Regions from separate parts of the Abyssisolibacter sp. ZYX002 genome, predicted to be linked through region 2. Evidence: predicted binding sites of a transcription regulator. Region 2 holds the regulator's gene; the other holds the start of a gene.
What was found. Region 2 encodes HrcA, which represses chaperone genes, less so after heat shock. Its sites were predicted from a motif close to TGTTAGCACTCNNNNNNNNNGAGTGCTAACA; they were not measured.
Positions count from the first base shown of each region.

Region 1: a site for HrcA is predicted at 13,875-13,905, ahead of htpG (molecular chaperone HtpG). Genes of this name have one in related genera too.

Region 1 covers NZ_JARMXH010000001.1:211,287-228,438, reverse strand. Annotated here, with positions in the region: gene P3X86_RS01035 (ABC transporter ATP-binding protein) at 1-1,306, shown strand, start outside; gene P3X86_RS01030 (GNAT family N-acetyltransferase) at 1,446-2,258, opposite strand; gene P3X86_RS01025 (helix-turn-helix transcriptional regulator) at 2,325-3,269, opposite strand; gene P3X86_RS01020 (hypothetical protein) at 3,657-4,592, opposite strand; gene P3X86_RS01015 (MBL fold metallo-hydrolase) at 4,794-5,636, opposite strand; gene P3X86_RS01010 (hypothetical protein) at 5,871-6,794, opposite strand; gene P3X86_RS01005 (hypothetical protein) at 6,825-7,766, opposite strand; gene P3X86_RS01000 (5-oxoprolinase subunit C family protein) at 8,050-9,072, opposite strand; gene pxpB (5-oxoprolinase subunit PxpB) at 9,060-9,812, opposite strand; gene P3X86_RS00990 (LamB/YcsF family protein) at 9,847-10,617, opposite strand; gene P3X86_RS00985 (IclR family transcriptional regulator) at 10,973-11,758, opposite strand; gene P3X86_RS00980 (hypothetical protein) at 11,774-11,971, opposite strand; gene P3X86_RS00975 (hypothetical protein) at 11,991-12,494, opposite strand; gene P3X86_RS00970 (hypothetical protein) at 12,708-13,013, shown strand; gene safA (SafA/ExsA family spore coat assembly protein) at 13,158-13,790, opposite strand; gene htpG (molecular chaperone HtpG) at 13,989-15,860, shown strand; gene P3X86_RS00955 (alpha/beta fold hydrolase) at 16,185-17,152, shown strand, end outside.
Region 2 covers NZ_JARMXH010000003.1:455,937-473,088, forward strand. Annotated here, with positions in the region: gene P3X86_RS12175 (transposase) at 1-574, shown strand, start outside; gene rpsT (30S ribosomal protein S20) at 677-940, opposite strand; gene gpr (GPR endopeptidase) at 1,112-2,086, shown strand; gene spoIIP (stage II sporulation protein P) at 2,191-3,438, shown strand; gene lepB (signal peptidase I) at 3,545-4,081, shown strand; gene P3X86_RS12200 (hypothetical protein) at 4,134-4,436, shown strand; gene lepA (translation elongation factor 4) at 4,576-6,387, shown strand; gene hemW (radical SAM family heme chaperone HemW) at 6,447-7,577, shown strand; gene hrcA (heat-inducible transcriptional repressor HrcA) at 7,737-8,783, shown strand; gene grpE (nucleotide exchange factor GrpE) at 8,867-9,439, shown strand; gene dnaK (molecular chaperone DnaK) at 9,452-11,293, shown strand; gene dnaJ (molecular chaperone DnaJ) at 11,471-12,604, shown strand; gene prmA (50S ribosomal protein L11 methyltransferase) at 12,917-13,873, shown strand; gene P3X86_RS12240 (16S rRNA (uracil(1498)-N(3))-methyltransferase) at 13,866-14,597, shown strand; gene P3X86_RS12245 (hypothetical protein) at 14,685-14,954, opposite strand; gene P3X86_RS12250 (helix-turn-helix transcriptional regulator) at 14,995-15,228, opposite strand; gene P3X86_RS12255 (helix-turn-helix domain-containing protein) at 15,453-15,788, shown strand; gene P3X86_RS12260 (helix-turn-helix domain-containing protein) at 15,884-16,219, shown strand; gene P3X86_RS12265 (GntR family transcriptional regulator) at 16,357-17,103, shown strand.

The DNA of each region.
Region 1 (17,152 bases), on a different contig from region 2:
TGTTTTAGTAATAATTTTGTTAGCAACAATATGTCTATCGCTATTTATATACTATAACTTCATGCAATATCAACAAGAATTTTTTCAATCTCTTATACCAATAAACCGTAAATACGGATACTATATCAATATATGCTATTTACATGAATTTCAAAAAGATATCCGGTTGTTTAACTTTGAACCTTTGTTGATAAATAGAATTGAATCATACAACGGTGAACTAATAAATAAATTCTCTACATATTACAACAAATTAGGAAAAGTGGAAGGATTATATGGCATTATTACAAATCTTCAATCAAGTTTAGCATACGGCTATGTAGGTTTAAGAGCATTAGGTAAATTCGACTCACCTATTTCTATAGGTTCATTTACAATGTATGTATCAGCAGCAATTAATTTTTCTAACACAACAAAACAGCTTGGTGAAAACATCACAACTATAATCCAGATGTTAGGTTATTTGGAGCCATATATGGAATTTGTTAAGCTACCTGACTGTGTAAGTAGCAAAGCTACTTTAAAACTCACATCAATAGATTCTATAGAATTTCACAATGTATCTTTTAAATACCCTAGTAGCAACGACTACGTTTTAAAGAATATAAGCTTTAATATTAAAAAAGGAGAAAAAATATCCATAGTAGGATTAAACGGAGCTGGCAAATCTACATTGATTAAGCTACTATGCAGGCTTTACAAACCTACCTCTGGAACAATCTGCATAAATGAAAAAGATATTTATGAATATGAATACACCAGCTATATTAATAATATCTCTGCAATTTTTCAAGATTTTAAATTATTCTCCTTCACTATAAACGAAAATATCACATGTCAAGATGCACTTGAAAATCAAAGTACTGTCGCAAGTATAATAAAAAAAGTGGGATTACAACATGTTATTGATCATTTACCTTTAGGTTTACAATCCATTATAGGAAAAACATATGAAGACAAAGGAATAGAACTATCTGGTGGAGAAAGGCAAAAAATAGCTATAGCAAGAACACTATACAAAGATGCTTCTTTAATCATACTAGATGAGCCAACGAGTGCTTTAGACCCTTTAGCTGAAGCTGAGATATATGAAAACTTCAATAGCTTAGTTCAAAACAAAACTGCCATATATATTTCACACCGTATGTCTAGCAGTGTTTTTTGTGATAGAATATTGCTTTTGCAAAACGGAAGTATAGCTGATTATGATACTCACTCTAATTTGATGATTAAAAAAGACAGTTTGTACTACAAACTGTTTAATTCCCAAGCGAAAAACTATGAAATTACTAAAGCCACTAGCTAATCATATGTAAATAATTGTATGGAAATAGCTTTGAGGGGAATATTTAAACTCCCCTCTCATTATAGTCTTAAACAAGTAAAATTAGTTGTAAATTTACAGAAAGTTTCTGGTTGATGAGGAGCGTCAATATTTTTTAACTCTAAAAATTAAACCAATAACATCTATATTTACTACTTATCCCAAATCCCAGTTTTTCAGCTAAAATTCTTGAACCATCATTATCTTCACTACAATCCCAATATGGTATAAATTTATTTTTATTGCACTCCTTTATAAAACATTTTGCTAACGCTATAGCATATCCTTTTCTTCTATATTCTTTTAACGTCTCTATACCTATTGTATGTATGCTATTGTGTCTAAATCCTGTATAACATATGCTTACAATTTGCTTATCCTCTACTGCATAAAAACATATTCCTTTATTTTCAAAAAAGTTATCTATACTACCCCAAAATAATTGTAATTCGTTTATGATGAATTCAATATTCGTCACATCTAATCCATATATGTCTTCGTTAACTTTTCTTATATCACGACTATTTTCACAATCCATATTATTACTAAAGCCGTTCTCAAATAAATATGCTAACTGAACTCCATACTTTATACATCTATCTTTAAATACATCTTCTATTACTTTATGCCACTGATCTGTTACTCCTGAAATTTCAAACCAGTTTATGTTCTTTTTAGTTAATTCCATTAAAATTTGATTCATATATACTTTTATATCATCTGTAAAAACTTTGCATTTATGATCTCCAATAAAATAAAACCCTTGCATACCTTGATTCCATAATAAGGCCGACCTAGGATTCTCTTTACTATTAACGTATATTTCTCCTGGATTATTGCCTGCTATAACACTATATACCTCTGGAAAATTTTTTATCCCATCTAACAAATTTATATGATTACTATAATCATTCTTATCTAATTTATATATCACAAATATCACCCCTTTATAAGTAATTGATTATTACATAAATCTTTTATATTAATAAATAAAGCACTATTAAAAATCATATTTTTTTATAGCATCTTTACACAATTTACTTATTTTATTTAAACACTCCTCAGGCTCAGTTATGGTGACTTTGTCACTGTTTTCGATAGCTAAAAATATGTAATCATTAAAATTATTTGTATCAACAGTTATTTTTGCTGTATTGTTTAGCATCTTTATATCTGCATCAAAAAATAAGTAATCGTTTTTTATAACTTCAAAAAAATTCTTTTCTATTTCCAGCTTAACCGTATACTCTTTTTTACTATTTTTAATACTTTCTAAATATTCTTCGACTTTATCTTGTGTGTAACTCTCATTTGTTATGTTAACATTTTTAATTCTGTCAAGTCTAAAACATCTGACTTCTTTTCTAAGATTACAATAGCTGTCTAAATACCATCCTCCATTATAAAAAGACAACCTATACGGTGTTATCGTTCTAGTAGTATATTCATCTTTAAGTGGAGTATAATACTCTATCTCTAGATTTTTGTATTCAAGAAAACTTTTCACCATCTTACTAAAGAATTCATCACAATAACTCCCTGGAGTGATTAAATTAATATTTAAAGAAACTCTATCTAGTATTTTTTTATATCTATTCTTCATATCTTCATCCAATATATTTAGAAGCTTATAGCTTAACGATGTAAATGAAGATTGCATATTTGGTACTTTTATAACATCACCTGCATATAAACAAAACAATAAGTGCAGTATTTCATTTTCTTTTAAATGTAAGCTAGGAATAAAGAACTTTTGATCAATCTCGTAGCCCCCTTCTCGTCCTTCATAGGCTATTATAGGGACTTTTAACTGACAAAGAGCATCAATATCTCTGTATATAGTTCTCTTACTGACCTCAAATATTGTAGCTAGCTTTGTAGCTGTTATTTTATTATTTTCTTTTATAGCATAGATGATACCTGAAAGTCTCTCAATCTTTTTCATGCTCTCATCATCCTTCGTTTATTATTATATTACTATCATCATCGGTAAATAACTTTACATCACAAGGTTCATAAATGACCTTTTTGTCGTATTTTTGCTATCCATTTGTTACCCTTATAATATTAATACAATTATAACATAAACCTTTGATATAAAAAATATAGGGATGTCTCATAAGACATCCCCTTAGATTGATGACAAAGTCATCAATCTAGCAGACTTTAGTAAGAGTTCAATTTCAAGGCGTGTTAAAATTGAGTAGCAGAGCTTACTTAGAGGTAAGTGAGCAACGGAAATTTTAACAACAACGCAGAAATTGGGCTTTTGTCTACGGTCTGTAGGGATGTCTCATAAGACATCCCTTACAATTCATCTTTCTATATTAACTTATTTGATGATATTACCATTAGCATCATAGTATATATTTACAAGTGTTTCTACAGGAATTTTAACATGACCAATTACAGTCTCATATTTCCACTGCTTAACATACTTCTTGTAATATGTCATATTACTATCTATTGTTCCCATTTCTACCATTGTATCTCTTAAATATACATCCACAAACTCTATTGTTCCATCTTCTAGATGTAGTTTCCACCCAACTGGTCCATCATGGAAATGTCCAGGTACAGGTCCAGGTAAATGTCCTCCTTCATCTCCATTATTTCCGTTACAAATACTACACTCATTTATATATGTTTTATATTTAACTTTTATTTTTTTAGGTATTGAAACCTGTTTCTTGACATCTATTATAGACCTATATGTTGCAAACTGAAAACCTATACCTGCTTCTGCTTTAGTACAATTAGCTGGAGCTGTTGACAACGGAAATCCATAGCTGTATCCACTTGAGTATGTTTTAGTAATTGACGACCCTACTGTATTAGTTATTGTTGTTGAATGTTGAGCTGTTACACTGCTACTAAAACCTGCCGGACTACTTATTCCCATAGATACACTAACTGAATTAGTATTTGAAACACTTTTTGATACCGAATGTGATATTGAAACTGTTTGTCCCAAAGTTCCTGTAAAATTACTACTTCTGTAAAGTATACCAAATGGCTTGTACTTCACTATAGGATCATCGTCTGCTGGTCCATTAATTAATTTACTTTCTCTGACTCTCAAATAATATGTCCCATTAGAATCACTATAAGCTTTGTATGGCTCTGGCGTAGGTCCAACTATATAAATATTTGGTGCTGATTTTAACACTGCTGTTGAATAACATGACATAGGACTAGTTGCGGTTGTTAGTGTCATTGAAAACACAATAGTAAATATAAGCATTAAGGTAAAAATAGATTTTTTCATAAAATTCCTCCTTATTTTTAATCTTAATATTATTTTCAAGGCCAAAAAATAATGATTATAATCACTTACTATTAAGATTAATAACGACAGGAAATTGTTCCTATGAATCAATTGGAATAAATTTACTAGGCTATCGGTAGTTAAAATATTATAAAAAACTCAAGGTACATATTTCCTCCTTGAGTTTTTTGCCCTTTTTAATTAAACAAAAACTATCATACCATCATATGCAAAATATATATTATTATATTCTTTTTCTAGGTTTACATAATCATCATATGACTTTCCCCAATCTTCTTCTAAATGTGTGACTATGACTTTTCTTATGTTAAATAAACTCTTTAAATCCACTATTTCATCCATTGTGAATAACTCCTGTCTAAGCGAATTATTCTCTGCTAATATAAATCCATCTTTAAGTATATCTCCGACTATAGTATTTCCAATTATCAACAAATCTGCATCCATGAAAATATCGTCATTTGGAAATGGCTTTACATCACAAGGTGCATAAATCACCTTCTTGCCATCCTCCTGGAATACAAATACAGTAGCTCTATCTATTTTTACAAATGTGATCTTAACTTCTTCTATAGTTATCTCTTTACTTACAACTTGACGTTTTATCAGATTTCTTACATTTTCATAGTAATCTAAAAAGCTTCCATAGACAGATTTTATTGCATTTAAATCCTCCATTACATGTGGCATTGCAATAACATCTATAGGATTATTACACTCCATTCCCTCTGAAACTTTTAACCAATCGAGCCTCAATTGTTCAAACACTCTAAAACCTAATGTATGATCAGGGTCTAAATGACTAAACAAAACAGTATTAATCTCATTGACACCACTGTTATTTATAGCATGAACTATATCTTCTGGCGTATCAATAAGTAAATTTATATCGTGAAGAAATATAGAACACCCATATCTTGAATAAGGCCTACCTTTTTCCCTAGCCTCTACGCATACTTTACATTTACACAGTGGTTTAGGAAGAGATACACAACCACCACTACCTATTATTTCAAATTTCATTGAATAGCTCCTTTCTTATATCATCACTTAATCCAGTATGGTATAAATTATTATTTTACATTTCTAACAAACATTTTTCAATGCCATAGATTTGTTAGCTTTAATCATTCTTATTTAATTTATGTATTACAATGCCTCCACTTATGATCAATTAATACAATTATAACATAAAAAGAGGGATGGCTTAATCATCTTCATGATTTAATCATCCCCTTAATTCATTCTTAAATTAACTTAATTCACTATATTACCGTCTTTGTCTATAATATTACCGTTCGCATCATAATATATGGTCACAAGTGCTTCAATAGGTAACTTTACATAACCTATTACAGTCTCATATTTCCACTGCTTAACTGGCTTCTTATAATAAGTCATATTTTCATCTATTGTTCCGTTATTAACTAACTCATGCTTATATTCTTCTTCTATATATTTAGTGGTTCCGTCTTCTAACTCTAGATTCCAGCCAACTCGTCCATCATGAGCATCATGACATTCATTGCCTGCTTTACACAAGCTACACTCATTTATATATGTTTTATATTTAACTGTAAATTTCTTTAGTGATGTAATCTGTTTCTTGACATCAATGATAGACCTGTATGTTGCAACTTGAAAACCTACACCCCTTTCAGCTTTAGTACAATTTGCTGGCGCTGTTGACAGCGGAAATCCATAACTATATCCACTTGAATACGACCTAGTTATTGAGGAACCTACTGTTTTAGTTATTGTTGTTGAATGCTTTGTTGTTACATTCTGCTTGAACCCAAATAAATCTGCTCCTATAGATACGCTTACACTGTCTGTATTTGCTACACTTCTAGATACTGATTCTTGTATTGATACCGAACTTCCTAAGCTCCCCTGAAAATTACTACTTCTATAAAGTAAGCCAAATGGCTTGTACTTCACTATAGGGTCATTGTCAGCTGGCCCATGTAATAATTTGCTTTCTCTAACTCTCAGATAATACTTACCACCTGATTCACTATATTCTTGATATGGCTCAGGTGCTGGTCCAACTATATAAACATTTGGACTTGCTTTTGTCTGTGATATAGTATAAGTGGACATAGGACTACTTGCTATAGATAATGTCATTGAAAATATAACTATAAATGTAAGCATGAATATAAAAATAGTTTTTTTCATATATTTTGCTCCTCCATTGAATGTTTATTTTTAGTTCACTATATTACCATTCTTATCTATAATATTACCTTTAGCATCATAATATATGTTTACAAGTGTTTCTATAGGAACTTTAACATTACCAGTTATAGTCTCATATTTCCACTCCTTAACTGGCTTCTTGTAATAAGTCATATTTTTGTCTATTGTTCCGTCTTTCACAAGACTATCTTTGAACATTTCTTCCACTTCCACTGTTGTTCCATCTTGTAGATATAGTCTCCATCCAACTAATCCATCATGAAAATGTGCAGGATTATGTCCAGGTTTTCCTTCGTTCTTTTTGCAGATACTGCATTCATTCACATATCTTTTGTATTTGACTTTTATTTTTTTCGAAACTGTAACTAGTTTCTTGACATCTATTATAGACCTATATGTCGCAAACTGGAACCCTACACCTGCTTCAGCTTTAGTACAATTAGCCGGAGCTGTTGACAATGGGAATCCATAGCTATAACCACTTGAATATGTTTTAGTAATTGATGACCCTATTGATTTAGTTATTGTTGTTGAATGTTGAGCTGTTACGCTTCTACTAAAACCTGTAGGACTACTTATTCCCATAGATACACTAACTGAATTAGTGTTTGAAACACTTTTTGAAACCGAATGTGATATTGAAATTGTTTCGCCCAAAGTTCCTGTAAAGTTACTACTTCTATACAATATCCCAAAAGGCTTGTACTTTACTATTGGATCATCGTCTGCCGGTCCATGAATTAATTTACTTTCTCTAACCCTTAAATAATACTTTCCATTCGTATCATTATATCCTTTGTAAGGTTCTGGTGTAGGTCCAACTATATAGACGTTTGGTGCTGATTTTAACATTGATGTTGAATAACATGACATAGGACTATTTGCAGTTGAAAGAGTCATTGAAAACATGATAGTAAATACGAGCATTAACGTAAAAATAGTTTTTTTCATAAAAATCCTCCTTTTTTATTTAATTTTATAATTTATTGTATATTATGTCAATAGTTTACTTATTTGGAGGTGCATTTCATTTACTTTTTTCATAAAAAAACGCATAAAGCAGTTTTTATTATATTTCAAGTTGAGTTAATACCATATAAATAACAAAAAAAGACTGTCAATTTATTCATCAACAATCTTTTATAAATACTATTGTGTTTATTTGTTTTAAGTTATATTATTAATTATCTCGCGCTTTTAACTAAATTTATTATATAACTTAGTATTTATGATCTTATTCGTACTCAATAATGTTTACTTCATATTTTTTAGAGTTCACTCTTATAATAAGTTCTTTTTGTTTAACTATTTTTGTATCTTCCACTTCAAATTCTATAGATTTTAGCTTATTATCTTCTTCTACATATATGTCTTGTGCTTCCTTTATACCTACTTCTTTGAATAAGATTTTATCTCCAGGTTTTGCTTGTGCTATTTTGGGTAAATCTACACTTATCACATTAGCAATTTTAGTATACCCTCCCGTTGTTTGTCTATCTGCCATCATTATTATTGGTTTACCGTTACCTGATATTTGTATAGCACCAAACTCTATACCATCTGAAATAATATCCGCACCATTTATATGCTCAATCTCTGCACCATCTAATCTAAATCCCATTCTGTCACATTCGTTTGTGATTGTATATGTATCACTTAAAAACGTATCTATACCGTGTTTTGTAAAATATTCATTTTGAGGACCTAGTACTACCCTAATATCAATCTTATTTTCGTATATTGATATATGTTTTTTTGATAATAATCTCACTTTGTATTCACTGTCATAATTAATTATATCAACAATATCGCCTTTATTTAATTCCCGTCCTCTGTATCCACCAATTTTCCCTTTTAAGTATGTTGATCTACTTCCCATAACTATTGGTACATCAATTCCTCCAGTAAATGCAATATAGCTTCTACATCCATTCTTTAGCTCTCCAAAAGCCAATATGTCACCTTTATTTACTTTCACACTTCTGTACATAGGAATTTGTTTACCATTTATCATCGGAGATAAATCTCCTCCTGTTATAGCTATGATTTCTGGACTAGTAAATTTTAATTTGGGTCCTAACATTGTTATCTCTAATACTGCTTGTTCTTCATCATTCCCAACAAGTATATTGGCAATACGATATGAATATCTATCCATAACTCCCGAAACAGGAACTCCATATTGCTGAAAGCCTATCCTTCCACCATCTTGTATTGTAGTCAAAAAACCTTGTGTCAACACCATTATTTTTCCCATTTATATCCACTCTTTTCTTTGTGATATATTGTGTATTCGTACGTATTACTTTGTACTTGTTTTTCTATATCTTTATATTCATTTTTATCTATAGATACAAATTTGATATAATTGCCAGCTTGTAACAGTATAGGTTTTTCTCTATTTTCTTTGTACAATTTCAATGGTGTTTTCCCTATCATTTGCCATCCACCAGGGCTATCTATGGGGTAAATACCTGTTTGTCCACCCGCTATCCCTACCGATCCACTACTTATTTTAATTCTTGGAGTTTTTAGTCTAGGAGTAGCTATACTTTCATCCATTCCTCCCAAGTACGGAAACCCTGGTATAAATCCTAACATGTAAACTAGATACTCTTTAGATGTATGTATATTTATTACTTCTTGTACTGTCTTTTGATTGTGCGTAGCAACGTTTTCTATATCAGGACCATATTTTCCTCCATATAATGTAGGTATCTCAATAACTTTTGATAGTGGTATGTCTATATCATCTAGCTTGCTCTCTAATAATTTCATCTCATTTACCAATGTTTTATACCTTATATCTATAGGGTTATAGTGTACCATCAAGGAACGATATGTAGGTATCATTTCTATAATTCCTTTTAATCTTCTTTTCTCTATAGCAATCATCATTGCTCTTACTTTACTGTTTATTTTTTTAGATATAGAGTTGCCAAATTCTATAATCAACGATTTATCCCCTGAAATCAAATACTTTATGTTATCATACATGTTTACCACTCCTATAATAATGCCTCTCTATAAATTATCTAATAAAATTAGAAATAGAAGTTACTACTATACCCTCTTGTTTTAACTTTGATCGTATCTTATTCACAAACTCGATTGCTTTAGGATTATCTCCATGTACGCATATGGATTGTGCTTGTACATCTATGTCTGTACCATTTATAGCAGTTACTTTATCTTCTTTAACTATTTTAATAACTCTTTTGATTGCCAAATCAGCATCATGTATCACTGCACCATCTAAATTACGTGACACCAATGTCCCGTCTGGATTATATGCTCTATCTGCAAAAACTTCATTACAAACCTTTAATCCGAACGCTTTCCCAGCATTTATAATTTCGCTATTTGCTAACCCTATAAGAATTATTTCCTTATCCACTTCATATACAGCTTCTGCAATTGCCATCGCTAAAACTCTATCTTTTGCAGCCATGTTGTACATAGCTCCATGAGGTTTAATATGTTGCAATTTTACACCTCGTGATTTTGCAAATGCCATTAATGCTCCTAATTGATATATAATGTACGCTTTTACTTCCTGTGGTGTAACATTCATATTTCTTCTACCAAATCCCATCAAATCACAATATCCTGGATGAGCTCCTATAGCTACGTTATATTTGATTGCCATGTCAATAGTTTTCTGCATAACAATAGGATCACCAGCATGGAATCCACACGCTATATTGGCTGACGTAATATATTTAATCATTTCTTCATCTAAACCAATTTTATAGTTTCCAAAGCTCTCTCCAATATCACTATTTAAATCTACTTTGTACATTATCTCCCTCCCTTTGTTTCAATATTTAAACCGATGTTCCAAACTTTACGTGGTAATACTATCATATAATTTATAATATGTCTATATTTATAGGCTTTTATTTTTGATATTTATTCTGTTTATAGTGTTTTATCTATATGTTATACAGAAAAAAACAACCATTTATTCAAATGGTTGTTCTAGATTGATGACAAAGTCATCAAGATAGCAGACTTTAGTAAAAGTTCAATTTCAAGGCGTGTTAAAATTGAGTAGCAGAGCTTACTAAGAGATAAGTGAGCAACGGAAATTTTAACAACAACGCAGAAATTGGGCTTTTTTCTACAGTCTGATAACCATTTATTTAAATGGTTGTTCACTTTCTAAACCCTAATTGTTTTGAAATATATTGCGCTGTCTCTTTGACTTTTACAACAATCAACTTAATCCTTTCATCTGTAAATCTTTGCTGTGGCCCTGCTGCACTTATAGATGCTATGACTTTACCTGTATAATCAAATATCGGAGCGGCTATCCCAATTGTATAAGGTTCCATCTCTCCAAAACTAATAGCGTATCCAGTTTTTCTACTTTCTTTTATTTTATCCCATAGTTTTTCTTTATCAATTATTGTATTATCAGTGTATTTTATTAATTGCTCATTTTTTAATATTTTATTTATCTCTTCATCTTCCAAAAAAGACAACAACACCCTAGGACATGCACCTGCATTAAATCTAGCTCTTCTTCCTATTCTAGTATATAATCTTATAGAATGTGAACATGTCAATTTTTCTATATAAATTGCTTGATCTTTATCTCTTATAGCAAGCTGTACATCTTCATTTATACTATCTCGTAATTCCACCATAAACGGACGAGCTATATCTTTAATCTCTAAATTATCAGATACTAATAATCCTAATTCTAAGAACTTCATACCGAGTTTATATTGATTTTGTTTACCTCTAACATCTACCTTCATCAGGTATCCATTTTTCTCAAATGTATTAAATAATCTATACACAGTAGCCTTGGGAACAGAAGACAACCTAGCTACCTCACTCAATCCTCTGATTGGATTATCTTTAGTAAAATATTTTAGAAGCCCCAATGCTTTGTCCAAACTATTGTTTATACTATTATCAGCTATTTCACTCACCTACTTTTGTCTTCTCTATTTCCAAATGTTAGTAATTATAACTATCAATATCCCCACAGCACCCACAATCAATAGTGCTGTTAAAACACCAGCTATTATCTTTGCAGTTCTCTCGGAGACCTTATGCTTAAAAAACTTATTAAAAATATAAAATATTCCTGCAAACAAACCTTCAATCACTAGCTCAATTATTACTTCAAGTATAACCTCCATAAACATCTCCTATCTATTTTTATTTTAATATTCCATGTTGTTCTAAAACATTTTTTATCTCTTGTCTATTCCTAGGATCTTGCTCACTTTTACTAACCCCTCTAATAATCCTATTTAAGCATGGTTTCTCAATCAATATAGTAGGAATAGGATATGCATATGATGATGTCATTAATGAAAATACTCCTGCATACATGTTTTCTCCATTTACCACAACTACAAAAGGTTTTCTATACAAATCTTTTTTTCTACTAAGTATCATCTCTTTAGCATCAGTAGTCAACTCAAAACTGTGGTCTTGCCACTTATAATATATAAAATCTTTAACACTTAGAAGTGGTTCTTTCATAATCTTTATATCTGACACGTCAGTTTTTAACAACTGCTCTAATGTAATATCGTTTTGTAATAAATATATACCAAATTCACTCTTCAAATTAGGACTATGTACCTTATATGCTATTAAAACTATACATACAATTACTAATACAGCTATTATTATTTTTTTGTTTTTATGTAACATGTACTATCACCTCCAATAACTTATTGTAGTCATGTTAATATATTTTAGCTTATAATGGATATACGCTAAAATATATTAAAATTTGTTCTATTTTTTATTGTATATGTATATTATACTATAACTTTTTATATATTTATATTGGCATATTGCAAATTATTATAAAGTAGTATAATATTAAACTGTTATATTATAAATATTGGAGGTACATATATTATGGATTTATCTTTTTTTGTGAAATCGATTAGTTTAGACGATGATAACAGAATCGTCGTAGTTGCTGGTGATGCTGTTAAAGATCAACTTTCAAATATGGAATATAGAAAACAAGCTAAGGAATTATTAAAGAAGCTTTTAGGAGATAAGTTTGTTAAACTTGAAGTATCTTCTGTATCAGCTAGAGTTACTACCACAGAAGGTACAGCTGATGAGTGTAAGAAAACAATAGAAGGCGAACTCAATAAATACGTTCAACTTGCTGCTCAGTTTATGAACAATATGAGTAATATGAAGCAAGATTAAACCCAAAGGCTATCTTAAGGATCTTTATCCAAAAGGTAGCCTTTTAATTTATATAACAATATAATAATTTTCTAACGCATTGCAACCTATAAATAAGTTGCTGGAACATTTTAATAACGCAGTAATTTGCCAATATAGGCCAATCTACTTTATAAACAATTGAGTCCAATACGTCTTCCCCGACGATGATTTGGCAAAGCCTACTCCTATTTCTGTGTAGTATTTACTTAATATATTTGCTCTATGACTTGATGAGTTCATCCAGCCATTTACTACTTCCCATGCAGTCCTTTGCCCCATTGCTATGTTTTCTCCTACTGCTGTATATCTTATGCCAAAATCTCTTACCATTTTGCTAGGTGAACCATAGGTAGGTGATGTATGACTAAAATAGTTTCTATCTCGCATGTCTGCTGATTTATATCTTGCTACTCTTGATAGCTCCCAGTTGTACTTAAGTGGCTTTAGTCCATTATTTTGTCTTTCTCTATTTGTTAGATTAATCACTTCTTTTTCTATTGCTTTTACATTTGTAAACAATGGCACGTACACTTTATCTCCAGGATATATTAGATCAGGATTCTTAAATTGTTTGTTAGCTGCTATTATTTCGCTTATTCCTACCTGATATTTTACAGCTATTTTCCACAGTGAATCCCCTCTTTTTACTGTATATGTATCATAGTCACCATTTTTAGGCTGACAATGCACATTTATTGTCGCCATAAACATTATAAAACATACTGTAGTATATATTAAAATTTTTTTTCTTTTCATAATATTTTACCTCCTAAATCTTTTTCATTTATTATGCTTTCCAATTATTATTTTAAAATAATTGTTAATTATTACTTATAATTTTGTTAGCACTCTACGACCACGAGTGCTAATTTTTTATTGACAAATATTCTCTATTGAAGTATTATATTGTTGATAATAAAAACTTTAAATTACAGAATACAAGGGGTGTTTTTTATGACTATTGAAAAAGGTAATCTTTCAATTCACAGTGAAAATATTTTTCCTATTATTAAAAAATGGCTATATTCAGACCATGATATATTCATAAGGGAGCTTATCTCAAATTGTTGCGACGCTATTACTAAGGTTAAAAGATTAAGCTCGCTTGGAGAAGCTGACTTGAAAGATGATAAAGATTTTTCTATAAAGGTTATTCTTGATAAAGATAATGAAACTCTAAAATTTATAGACAACGGAATCGGTATGACTGATGAAGAAATAAAGAAATATATTAACCAAATCGCCTTTTCTGGTGCGGAAGATTTCTTTAAAGCTTATAAAGATAAAGCTGAAAATGAGCAAATTATAGGACATTTTGGTCTTGGCTTTTATTCTTCTTTTATGGTGTCTGATTCTGTAGAGATTAATACTCTTTCTTATAAGGAAGATGCTAAAGCTGTAAGGTGGCTATGTGACGGTGGCACTGAATTTGAAATGAATGAAAGTGATAAGATTTCTAGGGGTACTGAAATAACTCTTAATATTTCTGAGGATGGCAAAGATTTCTTAGATGAACATAAAGTTAAATCAACTATAGAAAAATATTGTAATTTCATGCCTTATCCTATTTATTTTGAAGTAGCTAATAAAGAGCCTGAAAAAGATAAGGATGGTAATATAATAATAGAAGAACCAAAACCTCTAAATGATACTGTGCCATTATATACTAAAAGACCTAATGAATGTACAGATGAAGAATACAAGGAATTTTATAGTAAAACATTTAGAGATTTTAAGGAACCTCTATTTTGGATTCATTTAAACATGGATTATCCGTTTAATTTAAAAGGAATCTTGTATTTCCCTAAACTTAACAATAATTTTGATACTCTAGAAGGAGAAGTAAAGCTTTACAATACTCAGGTGTTCATTGCAGATAATATAAAAGAAGTAGTTCCTGAATTCTTATTACTTCTTAAAGGTGTAATTGACTGCCCTGACTTACCTTTAAATGTATCTAGAAGTTTCCTACAAAACGATGGTTTTGTAAAGAAAACGTCTGACTACATCACTAAAAAAGTTGCTGATAAATTAGTAGGCATGTTTAAAACTGCAAGAGAAGATTTTGAAAAATTCTGGGATGATATAAGCCCGTTTGTAAAATTTGGTATTATTAAAAACAATAAATTTGCTGACAAAGTTAAAGATATTGTTTTATATAAAACTAATAAAGATAACTATCTAAGTGTTAATGAGTATTTAGAAAAGCACACTGGTAAACTTGAAAATGAAATTTACTATGCTACTGACACTACCCAACAAGCACAATACATCAATCTTTTAGATGAACATGGTATAGAAGTTGTTCTATTAGATCACAATATTGACCAAGCTTTTATCTCTCATGTTGAAAGTGCTAATACAGATGTCAAATTTAAAAGAGTTGACTCTGATTTATCTAGCCTTTTAACTGAAGATGACGAAAATGTTGATGAAGAAGCAAATAAGGACACTCTTAAAAAGATGGAAGATTTGTTCAAGTCAGCTTTAGGCGTAGAGAAGATGAATATAGATATAAAGACTCTTAAAAACGATGATGTATCTAGTATGATACTTTTATCTGAATCAAACAGACGTATGCAGGATATGATGAAAATGTATAGTATGGGTATGGATCAAAATATGTTCCCTAGCGAAGAAACTTTAGTACTAAACAAGAAGCATCCTCTTGTAAAGTATATTATAGAAAAAGATGACAATGATACTAGCTCTATAATTGCTAAACAACTTTATGATTTAGCTATGATTAGCCACAAACCATTGTCACCTGAAGCTATGTCTGAGTTTATTAAGAGAAGTAATGAGATAATGAAGAAAATTATTTAATCCGACTTTTTTGGGACTGTCTAGATGACAGTCCCTTATTATTTATGCTTTATTTTTAATATAAAACTTCAATATATTTATAAAAACCTGTTTTTAGTGATATAACAGAGATACACACTCCATTCATCTTATGAAAATCTTGTTGTACCAAGGACTGTCTAGAACTAAAATTTTTGTATAAACTGATTAAAAATTACTCAAATATGGCAATAATTGAGATAAAGAAATCTCAAAAAATTAATTAATATACTTGGGCACACAGACAACTTAGGAACAAGACTTATTGGAATAGAATTAATTATAAGATAAGGAGGAATACGACCTATGCTACCTAAGAAATTAAAAAAAGTTAAAATATTAATATTTACACTAATCATTATTTTATTTTGCACAGCTTGCTCCAGTACAAAAAAACAATTAAGTAAGGATAATAAAGATACAAATTTTCAGCGTCCTTTTAAAGTATCAAATAATGTATATCCTTTTAATTCACATGTTTACTCATGGCAAGGATATAATTTTCATTATATTGATCAACATCCATCAGAAAAATCTAAAGGTACTGTACTAGCAGTACATGGAAACGCAACATGGGGAATTGTATATAGAAAGATGGTTAAACCACTTACAGATAAAGGATTTAGAGTAATTGTAGTAGACCTACTGGGGTTTGGAATGTCAGATAAACCTCCAGTAGCGGAATTTGATTATATGCCACACTCTCATGCCCGAGTATTAACAGATTTTATAAAGGCTAATAACCTAAACAACATTTATCTTGCTTTACAAGATTGGGGAGGACCAATCGGATTAGCTGCAGGAGTGGAAATGCCAAAAAGAATAAATGGAATTCTTCTTATGAATACATGGGCATGGGAGTTAGAGCCTATTCCAGAGGGAGAATTTGGGCCATATCATGTTGTATATGACAGAGGTATTGATGCTAAGAGAAATCCAGAACCATATCTTGAGGGTGACCTTATTAAACGTGGTGGAATTGGATTAGCAAAACGAAATGCAAAAGAAGGTACAAAAGCTTTTATAGAACTTAGAAATGCACAGTGGGGTCCTTTCTTTAACTTAGAAGAACCATATCAGGTGCTAAATAAAGAGGTCACAAAACCTTTTCATATATTTGCAAAAGCTACAGTGGAAGATAATGAGTTCTTAAGAAAACTAGATAACAATATGAATAAACTACATTCTAAACCAGTTTATTTTATGTTCGGAGATGACACAGCCTTTGGGCCACTTAAAGTTGACTTAGGACAATTTGGTAAAAGGAAAATATG
Region 2 (17,152 bases):
ATACACACAAAGATATAACAAAAAGAATAAAAGGACAGGACATGTGTTCCAACAGAGGTATAAAGCTATATTGTGTAAAAAGGATGGATATTTGTTGTACTTAACAAAATATATACATATGAATCCACGAAATGCAATGTTAAAAGGAGATATTGAGTACGAGTGGAGTAGTTATAAAGAATATCAGAAAGGTATAGGCGAACTAGCAGACATTGATTTTGTGCTTAATATGATATCTCCAAATAAAACAATAGCAATAAAGGAATACACAAAGTTCATTGATAAGGAAATAGAAAACATAGAAAAAGCAGAGTATGAGATACTAGAAGAAGTTACTGCAGAAAAACAAAAAAGAAAACAAAAAGATATAGAAGAAATTATAAATGAGGTAGTAAAAGAAGAACAAATAACAATAGAAAAATTAATGTCAAAAGGGCGAGCAAGAAGCATATCAAAAGCTAGACAAAAGATAATACTAAAAGCTGAAAGAGATTGCAACATAACAAATACAGAACTAGCAAAGAGGTTAAATATTTCATTGTCAGCTATATCAAAAGCAATAAATAGAGATTAATTATTCAACAATTCAAGCCTGACCCCATTATTGAGAAAATAAAAAAACTTCGGCTATAGTCCGAAGTTTTGAAAATTCACGTGAGTTTTCAACATTTTATTATTACATAGCAGCATTAACTTTTTTATTAAGTCTGCTTATTTTTCTTGATGCAGTACTCTTGTGGAATGTTCCTTTAGCAACCGCTTTATCAAGTTTTTTCTCAATAGTTCTTAATAACATCTTTGCATCATCAAAGTTTTTGCTCTCTATAGCTTTATCAAGTTTCTTGATATATGTCCTAACTTCAGATTTTCTTTGTCTGTTTAGAGCTGTTTTAGTGTTTATAACACTTATTCTTTTCTTAGCTGATTTAATATTAGCCATCAGTACACCTCCTTTGTAGCTTAACAAACAGTATTTTACCACGAATATCATAAAAAAGCAAGGGTTAATACATATAAAATATATAAGGGGATAGATTAATATATGTGTTTTTGAATAAATTTTTAAATTAGAGTAAACATAAAAATAATCAAAAAAAGTGAGGTGGGTATTGTGTTTCAAGTCAGAACTGACTTAGCCATAGAGAGTAGAGAACTCTATAAAGAAGGTAGAGATGTAGAAATATCGGGTGTAGAGGTTGATGTAAAAGAAGAGAAAGACTATAAGATAACTAGAGTTAAAGTACTAAACAAAGAGGGAGAAGAAAAATTAGGTAAAAAAATAGGAAGTTATATAACTATAGAATCAGCTGCTTTAAAGCAAGCTGACCAAGACTTAAAAGATGAAATAAGCCAAGTGTTAGCAAAAGAGTTAAAAGCATTAATAAATACTGACAAGCATACTAAAAGCTTAGTAGTAGGTTTAGGAAACTGGAATGTTACACCTGATGCGTTAGGGCCCAAGGTAGTAGAAAAAGTATTTGTTACGAGACATTTTTTTAAGGCGTATAACAAAACAGAGGATGATACAATGGCTGATGTATCTGCAATATCACCAGGTGTAATGGGTATTACTGGACTGGAAACTGGTGAAATTATCAAAGGAATAGTGGAAAAATCAAAACCAGATGTTGTAATAGCTATAGACGCATTAGCATCTAGAAAGATGGAGAGAGTCAGTAGTACTATTCAGATATCAGACACAGGAATAAACCCAGGTGCAGGCGTTGGCAACAATAGAAAATCACTAAACAAAGAATATTTAGGAGTACCAGTTTATGCGATAGGAGTTCCTACAGTAGTAGATGCAGCTACAATGGTTAATGATACTATAGATCTGATAATAACAGACATGAAAAACCATACAGAGAAAGGTGGGGAATTCTATGGGTTATTAGAGGGTTTAGAGGATCAAGAAAAGTACCAAATGATTTCCCAAATGCTTAATCCATATATGGGAAATTTAATGGTTACACCTAAAGAGGTAGATACTATAATAGACGATATATCACTTATCATAGCAAACGGATTAAATATATCACTGCATCACGGAATAGACCTTAAAGATGTTAATAGATACATTAACTAATAAATAAAATTATACACATAATTATAGCTTCTCTGGAATATAATCTTATATACTCACGATAAGAAAACGTAAACAGATAAAGTATGTTTCAGAGGAGTGTTTTTATGTCTAAAGGAGTACTTATCAAAGATAAAGGGTTACAATATGTAACAATAGCAGGAATATGTTTAATGATTTTTATAGTTGGATTCTTTAGTGTTAAAAATATAATATCAAGTAAAGGTTCGGTACAAGCCGTTAGTAATATAGAAACAAAAGAAAAACTGGACAACAAAGGATTAGATTTTTTTTTAAATGTTATAATGTCTAGCAATTCTTTTATGCAGGTTACATACGCAGAGGTTTGTGAAGATAATGCTCAAAAAAGCCTTATAAGAAGCGCATTATCATATATATTTAATAGCGATAGAATCCAAAATTACATAGCTAGCAAATTGCCATCATCAGATAAAGACGCAGTAGCGGGAGAGGATAACAAAGAGCTAGATGGTCCACAGATAGCTACGCCAGTGTATAAAACAAATACAACACCCTTACTAGAAGAAATAAAAGATGCGCAAGGTATTGACATACCTAAAGATAAAATATTAGAAGATGTGATAATAATAGAAGAAGCATTAAAAACAGCTAAAACTACTAAAACTAATAGTAGAAGCATAAGTTTGGCAGACATAAACAAAATTAAAGGCGAACTAGGTTATAACAGCAAACAAATTGTAAATGAAGATAAGCCATATGTTTTGATATATCATACACATGCTACAGAAGTATATCTACCAATAAAAGACGACAATTTTCATTCAAAGAAGAAAGAATTCAGTGTTATGAAGGTAGGGGAGATAATAGCAAATGAGTTAAATAAAAAAGGCCATAAAATAAAACAAGTACAAACATATCACGATTTACCGTCTTACAATAAATCATATGACAGATCATTAAGCACAATAAGAAGTGAAATGAAAAAAGAAAAAAATATTAAATTTCTAATTGACATACATAGAGATGGCATACCATCTAATGCAGCATATCTAAGTAGATCCAAAAAGGAAGCCAAGGTAGATATAAATAATAAAAAAGCCGCTACATTTAAATTTGTTATAGGATCAGATTGTAAAAATAAAACCCAGCTTACTAAGTTTGCAAAATACATAATGTCAATATCAGAGCGTATGTATCCAGGGCTTTGTAAAGGTTTAGTGATAAAACCATATGGACGATATAATTTGTTTATAAGTGATTATTCAATGCTACTAGAGGTAGGAAGTAATCTTAATACAATAGAAGAAGCAAATCACACTGCAACATTACTAGCAGATGTTTTAGATGTAGCAATAAAGAATATTATAAAATAATCAAATATCAACAAGTTAACCTATCGTTATAGATGTATTAGGTTAACTTTTAATTTATCTATAAAAGTGTTATAATGTTTTTAGCCATGTAATGGGGGGATTATTTATGAACAATAAGAGAGAAGTTAAGAAAGAAATCAAAGAATGGATTAGAAGTATAGTAGTAGCTGTAGTAGTAGCATTTATTATAAAAATGTTTTTATTTGATACAACATACGTAGTAGGTAGTTCAATGTTTCCAACATTACATAACAAAGACAGACTATTTACAAACAAAATTGGATATCTACTAACAGAGCCAAAACAAGGAGATATAGTTGTCATAAAAGCGCCAGATGATCCTAACAAAGACTATATTAAGCGTGTAGTAGGAATTGAAGGAGATAAAGTAGAAATAATAGATGGTCATGTTTACGTCAATGGCGAGCTTTATGTGGAGAACTATACTGAATCAGACATTAGAACAGAAGGAAGTTTAGAAATAAAAGTTCCAGACGGGGAGATTTTTGTACTGGGGGACAATAGACATATGGGAGCTAGTAAAGATAGTAGATACTTTGGTACAGTGAAAGTAGATGCAGTTAAAGGAAAAGCCGTATTTAGATATTTTCCGTTTGATGGTAGGTTTGGTGTATTAGACTAAAAATAGTATACAATGATTAAAAATTGACTATAATAATCACGTGGTGATTTTTGTGAATAGTAGAATAGAGCGATATAAAAATAGAAAGAAGAACAAATTTAAAAAATTCATGGCTTTATTGGTTATTATAAATTTATTACTAATAGGAATAGTGATAGTAGACAATAGTTTTTCAGAGTTTATGGGTATAAAAAATAAGAGAGTATTTTACATAGATAGTAAGAATGAAAAATACACAGCAACGATATTTGGCAAGAACTATACAGTAGAAAAACAATTAATAGATAATTTAAAAGATACCATAATTAAAAAAGCTGAAGATGTATATGATTCCATAAGAAAAGTGATAAAATAAGAACAAAAAAGAGAAAGACGGATGGTTTTCTCTTTTTTTAAGTGTAAATATTATGTTATAAAATAATATTTATTTTATCTAAAATAATCTTATGGTATAATTGTAAAAGACTACTTCCATTAAAACTAAGGAGGATAATATGAATAGACAAGATAGAATAAGGAATTTTTCTATCGTTGCACATATAGATCATGGAAAATCTACATTGGCGGATAGATTGATAGAAAAAACGGGATTGTTAACAAAAAGAGAAATGACAGACCAAATATTAGATAGCATGGATTTAGAAAAAGAACGTGGAATAACAATAAAACTACAAACAACTAGATTAATATATAAAGCTAAGGATGGAAATGAATATATACTGAATCTAATAGATACACCGGGTCATGTTGATTTTAACTATGAAGTATCTAGGAGCTTAGCTGCTTGTGAAGGAGCAGTGCTAGTAGTTGATGCAGCGCAAGGAATAGAGGCACAAACACTTGCAAATGTTTACTTAGCTATAGATCAAGACTTAGAAATACTTCCAGTTATCAACAAAATAGACCTACCGAGTGCAAGACCGGATGAAATTAAGCAAGAAATAGAAGACATAATAGGGCTAGATGCACAGGATGCACCACTTATATCTGCTAAAGATGGTATAAACATAGAAGATGTGTTAGAAGATATAGTTGACAACGTACCACCTCCAACTGGGGACAAAAATGCATCACTAAAAGCACTTATATTTGATTCATACTATGATGCATATAAAGGTGTTATAGCGTATACGAGAGTGGTTGAAGGGACAGTTAGAAAAGGCACAAAAATAAAGATGATGGCAACAGGTAGCGAGTTTGAAGTAACAGAAGTAGGAATATTCTGCCCTAAAATGGTAGCAGTAGACAAGTTAGAAGCAGGAGATGTTGGATATATAGCAGCAAGTATCAAAAATGTAGGAGAAGCAAGAGTGGGTGATACAATTACAGAGACAGAAAATCCTACTCTAGAGCCATTGCCAGGGTATAAACAGGTTACGTCGATGGTATTCTGTGGTATCTATCCAGCAGAAGGTGAAGACTATAATGATGTTAGAGATGCACTTGCTAAACTACAAGTAAACGACGCAGCATTGACATTTGAGCCTGAAACATCAGTGGCACTAGGATTCGGTTTTAGATGTGGTTTCCTTGGATTATTGCATCTGGAGATAATACAGGAGCGTTTAGATAGAGAGTTTGATTTAAATATCATAACTACGGCACCTAGCGTTTTATACAATGTAATGAAGACTGATGGAGAAATGATAACTATACAAAACCCGACTAATTTACCACCAGTTCAAGAAATAAGTTACATGGAAGAACCTATAGTAGATGCTACTATATTGTCACCGACAGAGTATGTAGGACAAATCATGGAGCTTTGTCAAAATAGAAGAGCAGTATTTAAAAATATGGAATATCTAGAAGAGACAAGAGTAGCAATAAAATATGAGATTCCACTAAACGAAGTAATATACGATTTCTTTGACGCTCTAAAATCAAAGACTAAGGGATACGCTTCTTTAGATTATGAACTAAAAGGTTATAAAGAGTCTGAGTTAGCCAAGCTTGACATATTGATAAACAAAGAAGCAGTAGATGCATTTTCAATAATAGTACATGAAGAAAAAGCTTACGAAAGAGCTAGGCAGATATGTGAGAGATTAAAAGACGTAATCCCAAGGCATCAGTTTGCAGTACCAATACAAGCAACAATAGGCTCGAAAATAATAGCTAGAGAGACGATTAGAGCTCTTAAAAAGGATGTATTAGCTAAATGTTATGGTGGAGATATATCTAGAAAGAAAAAGCTACTTGCTAAGCAAAAAGAGGGTAAGAAGCGAATGAGATCAGTTGGTAGTGTAGATGTTCCACAAGATGCATTTTTAGTAGTACTGAAGTTTGACGAAAATAAAAAATAATATAAAGGGGCTGTCTATTAAGTCAGCCTCTTTTGTTGAGAGGGAGTATAAAAACAAGCATGAAACAACTAAGTTTATATTTTCATATACCATTTTGCAAAAGCAAATGTTACTATTGTGACTTTATATCATTTCCTCAACAAGAGAATATAATAAAAGAATATATAGAACATATGATAAAAGAGATAAGTATTTATTCGTACCTTAGTAGCAAATATAGTATCTCAACAATTTTTATAGGAGGAGGGACTCCTTCTAGTATAGATAGTTCATATATCCAGAGGATATTATATGAGACTGGTAAGATATTTACTATAGAAAACAATGCAGAGATAACAATAGAATCAAATCCCAATTCATTAGACAAAAATAAGGCAACAGCTTATAAGAATAGTGGGATAAACAGGATAAGCATGGGAGTACAATCCTTAGATAATAGACTGTTAAGATCCATAGGTAGAATACATGATAAATACGATGTATATAGAGCGTACGAAATCATTAGAAATGCTGGTATAGACAATGTAAATTTTGATATTATGTTTAATTTGCCTAGGCAGAGCATAAATGACGTTTTATATACGCTAGAACAAACAACTAAATTAGATGTAGACCATATATCACTGTATAGCTTAAAGATTGAACAAGGAACACCTTTCTTTCATAAATACAATAACGATCAGATAGCATTACCACACGAAGATATAGAAAGAAATATGTATCATAGATCTATAGATTACTTACAATCTAAGGGATATATGCAATATGAAATATCAAACTTTAGTAAGAAGGGATTTGAGTGCATACATAACCTCACATATTGGAAATTAAAGCCGTACCTCGGCATAGGGCTAGCCTCACACTCAAACATAGATGATAGTAGGTGGAGTAATAGAGAAAGTTTTGATAGCTATTTCAAAGAGGTGAAGGAAGGTAACAGACCAATAGAAGAAGTAATAGAAGTAAGAGATGATAAAATATTTGAGTATATGATGTTAGGGTTAAGATTGACAGAAGGCATAGATATAGATGATTTTTATGGTAAATTTAAAGTAGACATATTCGATAGGTATGGGGATGTACTAAAAAAACATAAAAAAGAAGGGCTTTTAAAAATAGAAGATAATAAAATAAAGCTTACAAGACGAGGATTTGACTTGTCTAATACTATTTTTTGTGACTTAATGTAATAGTTTTTGAAAAAAAATAAAAAAAACTATTGACAAATTTCAATATCAATGATAATTTAAGAACAGAAAGTGTTAGCACTCAACACTAGAGAGTGCTAATAAAATAAAATACTATCAACAAAGGCGCTACAAAATGCATTAGATTGGTAGGAGATATGTATGAAAGATGACAGAAAAATAAGGATACTACAAGCTATAATACACAATTATATAACAAGCGGTGAGCCTGTTGGGTCTAGAACGATTTCAAAAAAATACTCTTTAGGAGTAAGTGCTGCTACTATAAGAAATGAAATGTCAGACCTTGAAGAATTAGGTTATCTATTTCAACCCTATACTTCAGCAGGTAGAATACCGTCTGATAAAGCTTATAGACTATATGTGGATAATTTAATACAGTTTAAGAAGGTTGAAAACGAGAAAAAACAAAACATAAAAAGCAAACTGCTGGGCAGTATAAATGAAGTTGAACAGCTCGTTCAATCGAGCCTAAGTATATTATCCAATTTGACTAGCTATACTACATTTGCAATAGCGCCAAACCTAAGATATAGCAAGTTAAAACATATACAGTTAGTTTCGTTAGATGAATTTAGAGTATTAGTTGTTATTGTTACAGACACAGGTGTAGTAAAAAACACAATAATTAGGCTTCAATATGAAGTAAATGATGAACAACTGAATATAATAACAAATTTATTAAATACTAAGCTAAAGGGCAAAAATATTAATGAATTGCCAAGAACAATAAAAGAAGAAATAATGAATATGTTTATAGAAAATATGGAAGATTTACGTCATATTGTATCAGATATATTTCCAACTATAAATAGCACATTAGATGACTTTGATAAAATCAAGTATTATACAGATGGAGTAAATAAAATATTTAACCATGCTGAATACAACGATATCTGCAAGGCAAAAGAGATTATTTCATTTCTTGAAAATAAGCAGACAGTTATAGATATGCTGTTAAAGGAGAGCAATAAAAATGATATAGAGGTCATCATTGGTAGTGAAAATGACCATAATGAAATAAAAGATTGTAGCTTGATAACAGCAACATATAAAATGAATGGAAAAACTATAGGAAAAATAGGATTAATAGGTCCTACAAGAATGGAATATTCTAAAGTTATCCCTATAGTAAGACTCATGGCTATGGATATAAATGATATATTGTCAAAATATTTCTTTGATTAATGGGTGTAGGATAATCCAATCTTACACCTTTATAGAAGTAAACCTTAGCCATACATAAAAAGAGCAAAAGAGGGGTGTAAAAAGTGTGTGAATGTAACAAAAACCAAGATATAAAAGAAGATGCTAAACAGTGTGAGTGTAATCAAGAGTGTGAATGCTCATGTGAAGAAGAAAATCAAGAAACAGAAAATCAGCAAAAAGAAGAGCAAGTAGATAGTGATAAAATTATAGCAGACCTAAAGGATAGATATGTTAGGCTTCAAGCAGATTTTATAAACTACAAAAAAAGAGTAGAAAAAGAAAAACAATCAATTTATAAATATGCGAATCAATCACTCATTACAGATTTATTAGGTTCATTAGACAATATGGAGAGAGCTATAGATTCAGTCGATGAAGAATCAAAAAAAGAAAACTTATATACAGGTATCGAAATGGTCTATAAACAGATTCTTGAAATATTTAAAAAGAATGAATTAGAGGAGATTGATGCTTTAAATTGCAAATTCGACCCAAACCTTCATCATGCAGTAATGCAAGATACAATAGATGAAGATGGAGAGGATACAGTAACAGAAGTATTCCAAAAGGGTTATAAATTACATGACAGAGTTATAAGACCAAGTGTAGTAAAAGTGTCTAAAAAAAGAGTTTAGGAGGATATAAAAATGGCTAAAGTAATAGGAATCGATTTAGGAACAACAAACTCATGTGTAGCTGTAATGGAAGGTGGAGAACCAGTAGTTATAGCAAATGCAGAAGGAAATAGAACAACACCATCAATAGTTGCATTTACAAAGGATGGAGAAAGATTAGTTGGAGAAACAGCAAAAAGACAAGCAATAACTAATCCAGATAGAACAATAACTTCTATAAAGAGAGAAATGGGAACAGATTATAAAGTTAATATAGATGGAAAAGCACTAACACCACAAGATATATCAGCTATGATATTACAAAAGCTAAAAAGCGATGCAGAAAATTATCTAGGAGACAAAGTAACAGATGCAGTAATAACAGTACCAGCGTATTTTACAGATAGTCAAAGACAAGCAACAAAAGATGCAGGAAGAATAGCAGGCTTAAACGTACAAAGAATCATAAATGAGCCAACAGCAGCATCATTAGCATATGGATTAGATAAAGATGATGAGCATCATAAAATAATGGTATTTGACTTAGGTGGAGGTACATTTGACGTATCAATATTAGAACTTGGGGATGGAGTATTTGAGGTTATATCAACAAAAGGAGATAATCACCTAGGTGGAGATGATTTTGATAAAGTTATAATAGATTATTTAGCAGAGAACTTCAAAAAAGAAAATGGTGTAGACTTAAGAAATGACAAGATGTCATTACAAAGATTAAAGGAAGCTAGTGAAAAAGCTAAAAAAGAATTATCAACAGTAATGACAACAAATATCAATCTACCATTTATAACAGCAAATCAATCAGGTCCATTACATTTAAATATAGATTTATCAAGAGCTAAATTTGAAGAATTATCAGCAGATTTAGTAGAAAGAACATTAACACCAACAAGAAATGCGTTAAAAGACGGAGGATTAAGTCCTTCAGATATAGATAAAGTTATATTAGTTGGTGGATCAACAAGAATACCAGCAGTACAAGAAGCAGTTAAGAAGCTAACAGGTAAAGATCCACATAAAGGAGTAAATCCAGATGAGTGTGTTGCATTAGGAGCAGCAATACAAGCAGGAGTATTAAGTGGAGAAGTAAAAGACGTATTGTTACTTGATGTAACTCCATTATCATTAGGTATAGAAACAGCAGGTGGTATTTGTACAAATCTAATAGAGAGAAACACAACAATACCTACAAAGAAAAGCCAAATATTCTCAACTTATTCTGATAACCAAACAGCAGTTGATATCAACGTATTACAAGGTGAGAGACAAATGGCTGCGGACAATGTATCACTTGGGAGATTCCAGTTATCAGGTATAGCACCAGCACCGAGAGGAATACCACAAATAGAAGTAACATTTGATATAGATGCAAATGGTATAGTAAATGTATCAGCAAAAGATTTAGGTACAGGAAAAGAGCAAAAAATAACTATAACAGCTTCAACTAATCTAAGTGAAGATGAGATTAAATCAAAAGTTAAAGAAGCAGAAATGCACGCAGAAGAAGATAAAAAGAAAAAAGAGCAAATAGAGGTTAGAAATAATGCAGATTCATTAGTATATCAAACAGAAAAAACACTAAAAGATTTAGAAGGTAAGATATCAGATGATGAAAAAGCTAAAATAGAGGCTAAAGCTACTGCATTAAAAGAAGCACTAAAAACAGATAACATAGATGATATTAAAGCAAAAACAGAAGAATTGACTACAGAGTTCCATGCAATATCACAAAAATTATATCAACAACAAGCTCAGCAACAGCAAGCAGGGCAAGCTGAACAAGGGCAAGAAAACAACGCAGCTAAAGATGATGACATAGTAGATGCTGACTACGAAGTAGTAGATGACGATAAATAAAACAAACCTCGGGGTGTCTGAAAGACATCCCCAGAGGGCTGTTTCAGGGTGTGAGACAGCCCTATTTTAACTATCCAAAAGAATATTATAGGAATTATATATTAATAATAGAAAAATAAATAAAATTAGCATATAATAGTCTTGGATAACTTATTATAGATATGAAAAGGTGATAAAATGGGAAAAAGAGATTATTACGAGATATTGGGAGTGCAAAAAGGGGCTAGTGAACAAGAAATAAAAAAGGCATTTAGAAAACTAGCTAAAAAATATCACCCTGATTTAAACCCAGACAATAAAGAAGCTGAAGTTAAATTCAAAGAGATAAACGAAGCATATGAAGTACTTAGCAATCCTGAAAAAAAGAAAAGATACGATCAATTTGGCCATGCAGGTGTTAATGGTCAAGCAGGTGGTTTTAATGCTCAAGGCTTTGAAGGATTTGGGGATATATTTGGAGACATATTTGGAGATTTCTTCGGTGGAGGATTTTCATCACAAGGCAGAAGAAGAGCTGGTCCAAAAAAAGGTGCTGATTTAAAATATAGAGTTACAATTTCTTTTGAAGAAGCAGCATTTGGGACAGATAAAAAAATAGAAGTAACAAGATCAGAGGACTGTAAAGAGTGCAATGGAACAGGAGCTAAGCCTGGAACTAGCAAAAAAACATGTTCGAAATGTGGTGGAAGTGGAGAAGTTAGATATTCTCAGAACACACCTTTTGGTCAGTTTGTAAACGTAAAAACCTGTGAAGCATGTAATGGAAGTGGAGAAGAAGTAGAGAGCCCATGCCAATCATGTTCAGGAACAGGAAAACAGAAAAAAACTAAGAAGATATCAATTAAAATTCCAGCAGGTGTAGACACTGGCTCAGTAATACCTCTCAGAGGAGAAGGAGAACTAGGAGAAAAAGGTGGACCAAGAGGAGATTTATATATTTACATCAATGTGTTACCGCACAAGATATTTAAAAGAGAAGGTAATGATATAATATGTGAGTATCCAATAACTTTCGTTCAGGCAACACTAGGAGATGAAGTAGAAGTTCCAACATTAGATGGTAAAGTTAAGTACAAGATACCAGAAGGTACACAAACAGGGACAGTGTTTAGACTTAAGAACAAGGGGATACAAAGTCTTAGAGGCTATGGTAGAGGAGATCAGTACGTAAAAGTGAACATAGAAGTACCGAAAAATCTAAACAATACTCAAAAAGACATACTAAGAGAATTTGCCAAAGAAACAGGAGTGAAAGTATACGAGCAAAAGAAAGGTTTCTTTGACAAAGTTAAGGATATGTTTGATAAGTAATTTTGAGGGGGCTGTCTAATACGACAGCCCTCAAACTGTAGAAAAAAGCCCAATTTCTGCGTTGTCCTAAAATTTCCGTTGTTTACTTACCTCTAAGTAAGCTCTGTTACTCAATTTTAACACGCCCCCAACTTAAACTTTTACTACAGTCTGATATATTGATGACAAGTCATTAATATAACGGATGTAGAAAGCGTTAAAGTATAATGCTTTTAAATTTCAGCATATGAAGGCTGGTTTTTTAGCTGTATATAGGGTATAATAACAACAAGAACATTATCTGGTCAAGATAAAATCAAAGGAAGTGAAAATATGATGTGGACTGAAATACAAATAAAAACAACTACACAGGCCGTTGAAATAGTATCAAATATATTGTATGAGGTTGGAGTAGGAGGACTTGTAATAGAAGACCCTAATGATATTATTGATAGCGAAAACGAGACATGGGATTACATAGATACAAAGCTACTTGACCAAGATTTTGAGAGAGTAATAGTCAAAGGTTATTTAGAAGAAAGTGAGGATTTAAAAGATAAAATAGAGCTTATAATAGAAAACGTGGAGAAAATACCTCAGTTTTGTAAAAATAAAGAATTAGGACATGTTACAGAAGTAACGACGACAGAGATAGAAAATCAAGATTGGTCAAAAACATGGAAGAAGTACTATAAACCTAAAAAGATAGGTGAAAAAATTGTGATAAAGCCTTCGTGGGAAGAGTACGAAAAACAAGTTGACGAAATAGTAATAGAAATAGACCCAGGAACAGCATTTGGAACCGGAACTCATGAAACAACAATAATGTGTGTAAGAGAGTTAGAGAAGCATGTGCATAGTTTAGACACAGTGATTGATGTAGGTTGTGGAACAGGTGTATTATCTATTGCAGCAGCAAAATTAGGCGCGATGAGCGTAGTTGGAGTTGATCTAGACGAAGAGTGTGTAAAAGTAGCTAGAGAAAATGTCAGAAAAAATGGTGTTACAGGAGCAGTCCAAATAAAGCATGGAGATATGCTAAAACAGATAGATTGTAAAGCCAATGTAGTAGTAGCAAATATAGTGGCAGAAATCATAAAGATAATATCAAAAGATATAATTACGTTCCTAGAAGATGACGGCGTATTTATAGCTTCAGGAATAATATTAGATAAAATACAGGAAGTAAAAGAAGCACTAAAAGATAACGGATTAACAATTATAGAAGAAACAACCATGGGTGAATGGGCATGTATAGTATCAAAACTAGATGGAGATAAGCATGAATAGATTTTTTATAGAAGATAGCTTTGTAGACAATAGGGTGACAATAAAAGGTGATGATGTAAAGCATATAAAAAATGTGCTTAGATTGAGTATAGGAGATCAAATATCACTATGTGATGGTAACGATAACGAATATATAGCAGAAATAAAAGCAATCAACAATAAAGATGTTATGTGTGAAATACTATCCAAATGTGATATTAAAAGAGAAAGTAATATCAAAATTACACTGTATCAAGCACTTACTAAAGGACAAAAGATGGATTTAATAATCCAAAAAGCAGTCGAATTAGGAGTGAATGAGATATGTCCAGTTCAAACTAAAAGGTGTGTATCGGTTATAAAAGATATATCAAAAGAAAATAAAAAAGTGAATAGATGGAATAAGATAGCTTACGAGGCAGCAAAACAGAGTAAAAGAGGAATAATACCTAGCGTAAAAAATATTCTTACATTTAAAGAATTGCTAGAAGATATGGAAAAATTGGATGAGATAATAGTGCCTTATGAATGTGAGCAGAAAAATAGTATAAAAAATCTACTAAAAACAGTAGATGCAAAGAGCATAGGTATAGTTATTGGTCCAGAAGGTGGCTTTGAAGAAGAAGAGATAAATATGCTTAGAGAAAAACAAGCATCAATAGTTACTCTAGGTAATAGAATACTCAGAACAGAGACAGCAGGGCTTGCGACAATAGCAGTCATTATGTATGAACTTGACAGTTAAATTTATAATGGTATAAATACAAAAGAGGCGTCCAATAAGGACTGCCTCTTTTGCGATTATAAAACAAAGGGAACTAGGGAAATAAAATTAAATGAATTCATGTAATCCTGTTTTTACTAGGTCATTACGCAATTTAAGTAATGGTTTGCGTTCAATACACAGTTTTAGTTCTTCAGTTTCATATAGAATAGCCAGAGTAGTATCGTATTCTCTAATTTTTCTTATATGTTCCATAAAATCATCATGATTCGAATTAGCTGCTTCTTTTGCAAGTTTATATAACTTATCTAGTTCGATTTCAATGTCCTCTAGTCTAATCATCTTTTTTACAAATAAATCTCTAACAGAATCTCTCATATAGTAAATCCTCCAGTATGGGTAATTGTTTTGTAGTAAATTATTGAGGGTCTTGGATTGGATTATCACGCTCGGTGATAGTGTAGGGTAAAAAAATATCTTCTAACTTACAGCCAAACAGGTGGCACATTCTCATTCCTAAGCTTGCACTTGGTTTCTTGTAACCACATTCGATTTGATAGATCATGCTTGAACTAATATCCAGAGCTGAGGCTGCTTCTTTGACATTTTTATATCCTGCTTTTTTTCTCAAAATTGTGATATGATTAGCCATAATATATCTCCTTTCAAAACTATCATCTACTAATATAATACAACTTTAAGTAATTTTTTTCAAGAGTCGAAATTATTCATGTTATGGAATTATATTGCGTTTTCTTGAAATTACTGTATATTTCTTTATATTACATTGATTCTCACTTAAAGTGCCTTGAAAAAATTGTTACTTTTGGTTATAATAATAATATATACTAATAGTGATAATTATGGGGGATTACTATGATAGGTAAAAGACTTAAAGAAAAGAGGCTAGAAAGAAAGCTCACTCAGAAGCAACTCTCAGATGCGCTTAATATCAGTACTTCATCAATAGGAATGTACGAAACAAATAAGAGAGAGCCAAGACATTGTGTATTGATTAAAATAGCTGACTATCTAGGTGTGTCAATTGATTACTTGACAGGACAAGATTATTACCAGCCAAAATTCGAAACAGCAAAGATAATAGAGTCTAATGAAATGTATTTAGAATTAATAAAAAAACTTGAAAGTAATAAAGTATCAGATGAAAAGATAAAGGACATGATAAAAGAAATAGAAAAAAAAGCAAAATAAATGCAAGATTATGTAAAAGTGGTTGCAAAAATTATCACTGTTGGTTATAATAAAATTAAACTAATAGTGATAATTTATTTTATGGGGGGAGTAACATGATCTCAGAAAGAATCAAACAATTAAGAAAAGATCGAAATATTACTCAATCAGTATTAGCCAATCATATAGGAGTAAGTACATCAATAATAGGAATGTATGAGACAAATGCACGAAAGCCAAGCTACGAAGCACTACTCAAAATAGCAAACTACTTCAACGTAGCCACAGACTACCTTATGGGCAATGACTTATATGATGCTAACTCCGCAGAAGAAAAGATTAGAGAAATAGGAATGGATTATATCAATTTAGCATTAAAATTCAAAGAAAAAAACATCTCAGCAAAAGACGTAGAAAAGATACTTGAGATAATGGAAGATTTGAAAAAGTAATAATTAAGAGCTTCTCACTTTACGTGGGGAGTTTTTTCTTAACATATTTATTTTATTATTGTTATTGTTATTATAATATGGTATCGTAATACTAGTATAAAAATAATAACTAACATTAAAACGATAGGAGAGCTAATATGTTTACTGCTTCTAAGATAGATAAAAATGTTCCTGTTCCGCTATATTACCAGCTAAAAAAATTAATAATGAATAATATTAGCCAAGGTATCCTTAAGCCGGGAGATATGTTACCCGCGGAATTAGAGTTAACTGAGATACTACAGTTAAGTCGAACAACTGTTAGGCAAGCAATTATTGAGCTTGTGAATGAAGGACATTTATATCGAGTAAAAGGTAAAGGTACCTTTATCTCTCAGCCAAAGATTGAACAGGAATTTGTTGCACGTATTGAGCCTTTTCGCGACCAAATGATTAGAAAAGGATATACTTCCAAAACAATTATTCTTGAAAAAAAGATACTCAATGCTTCTAAAGATGTTGCAGAAGCACTTAATATTCAAGAGCATGATGTAGTAATAAAGCTAAAACGACTACGGTTCGCAGATGATACACCGATTGTTATAGTGGATACTTACTTAAACGGTAAGTACTGTCATCAAATATATGATGTATACCAAAAAGAACATTCTCTTTATGATTTCTTATCTACTAATCGTGAAACAAAAATCACTCATATGAAGAGGACAATAGAGGCATCAGTCTCTGGAGAATATGAAAGTAAACATCTGTGTATACCAAAAGGGTTTCCTTTACAGATTTTTAATTCAATCGGTTTAAATCACTTGGGAACACCTATAGAATACTCTATTGCAGCTTATCGTGGAGATAGGAGTAAATTTACAGTAAATATTTCCTGTAAATAACCCTATTATTATTAAAGGTAAAATATAAGAGTAAATACGCATGTCATGA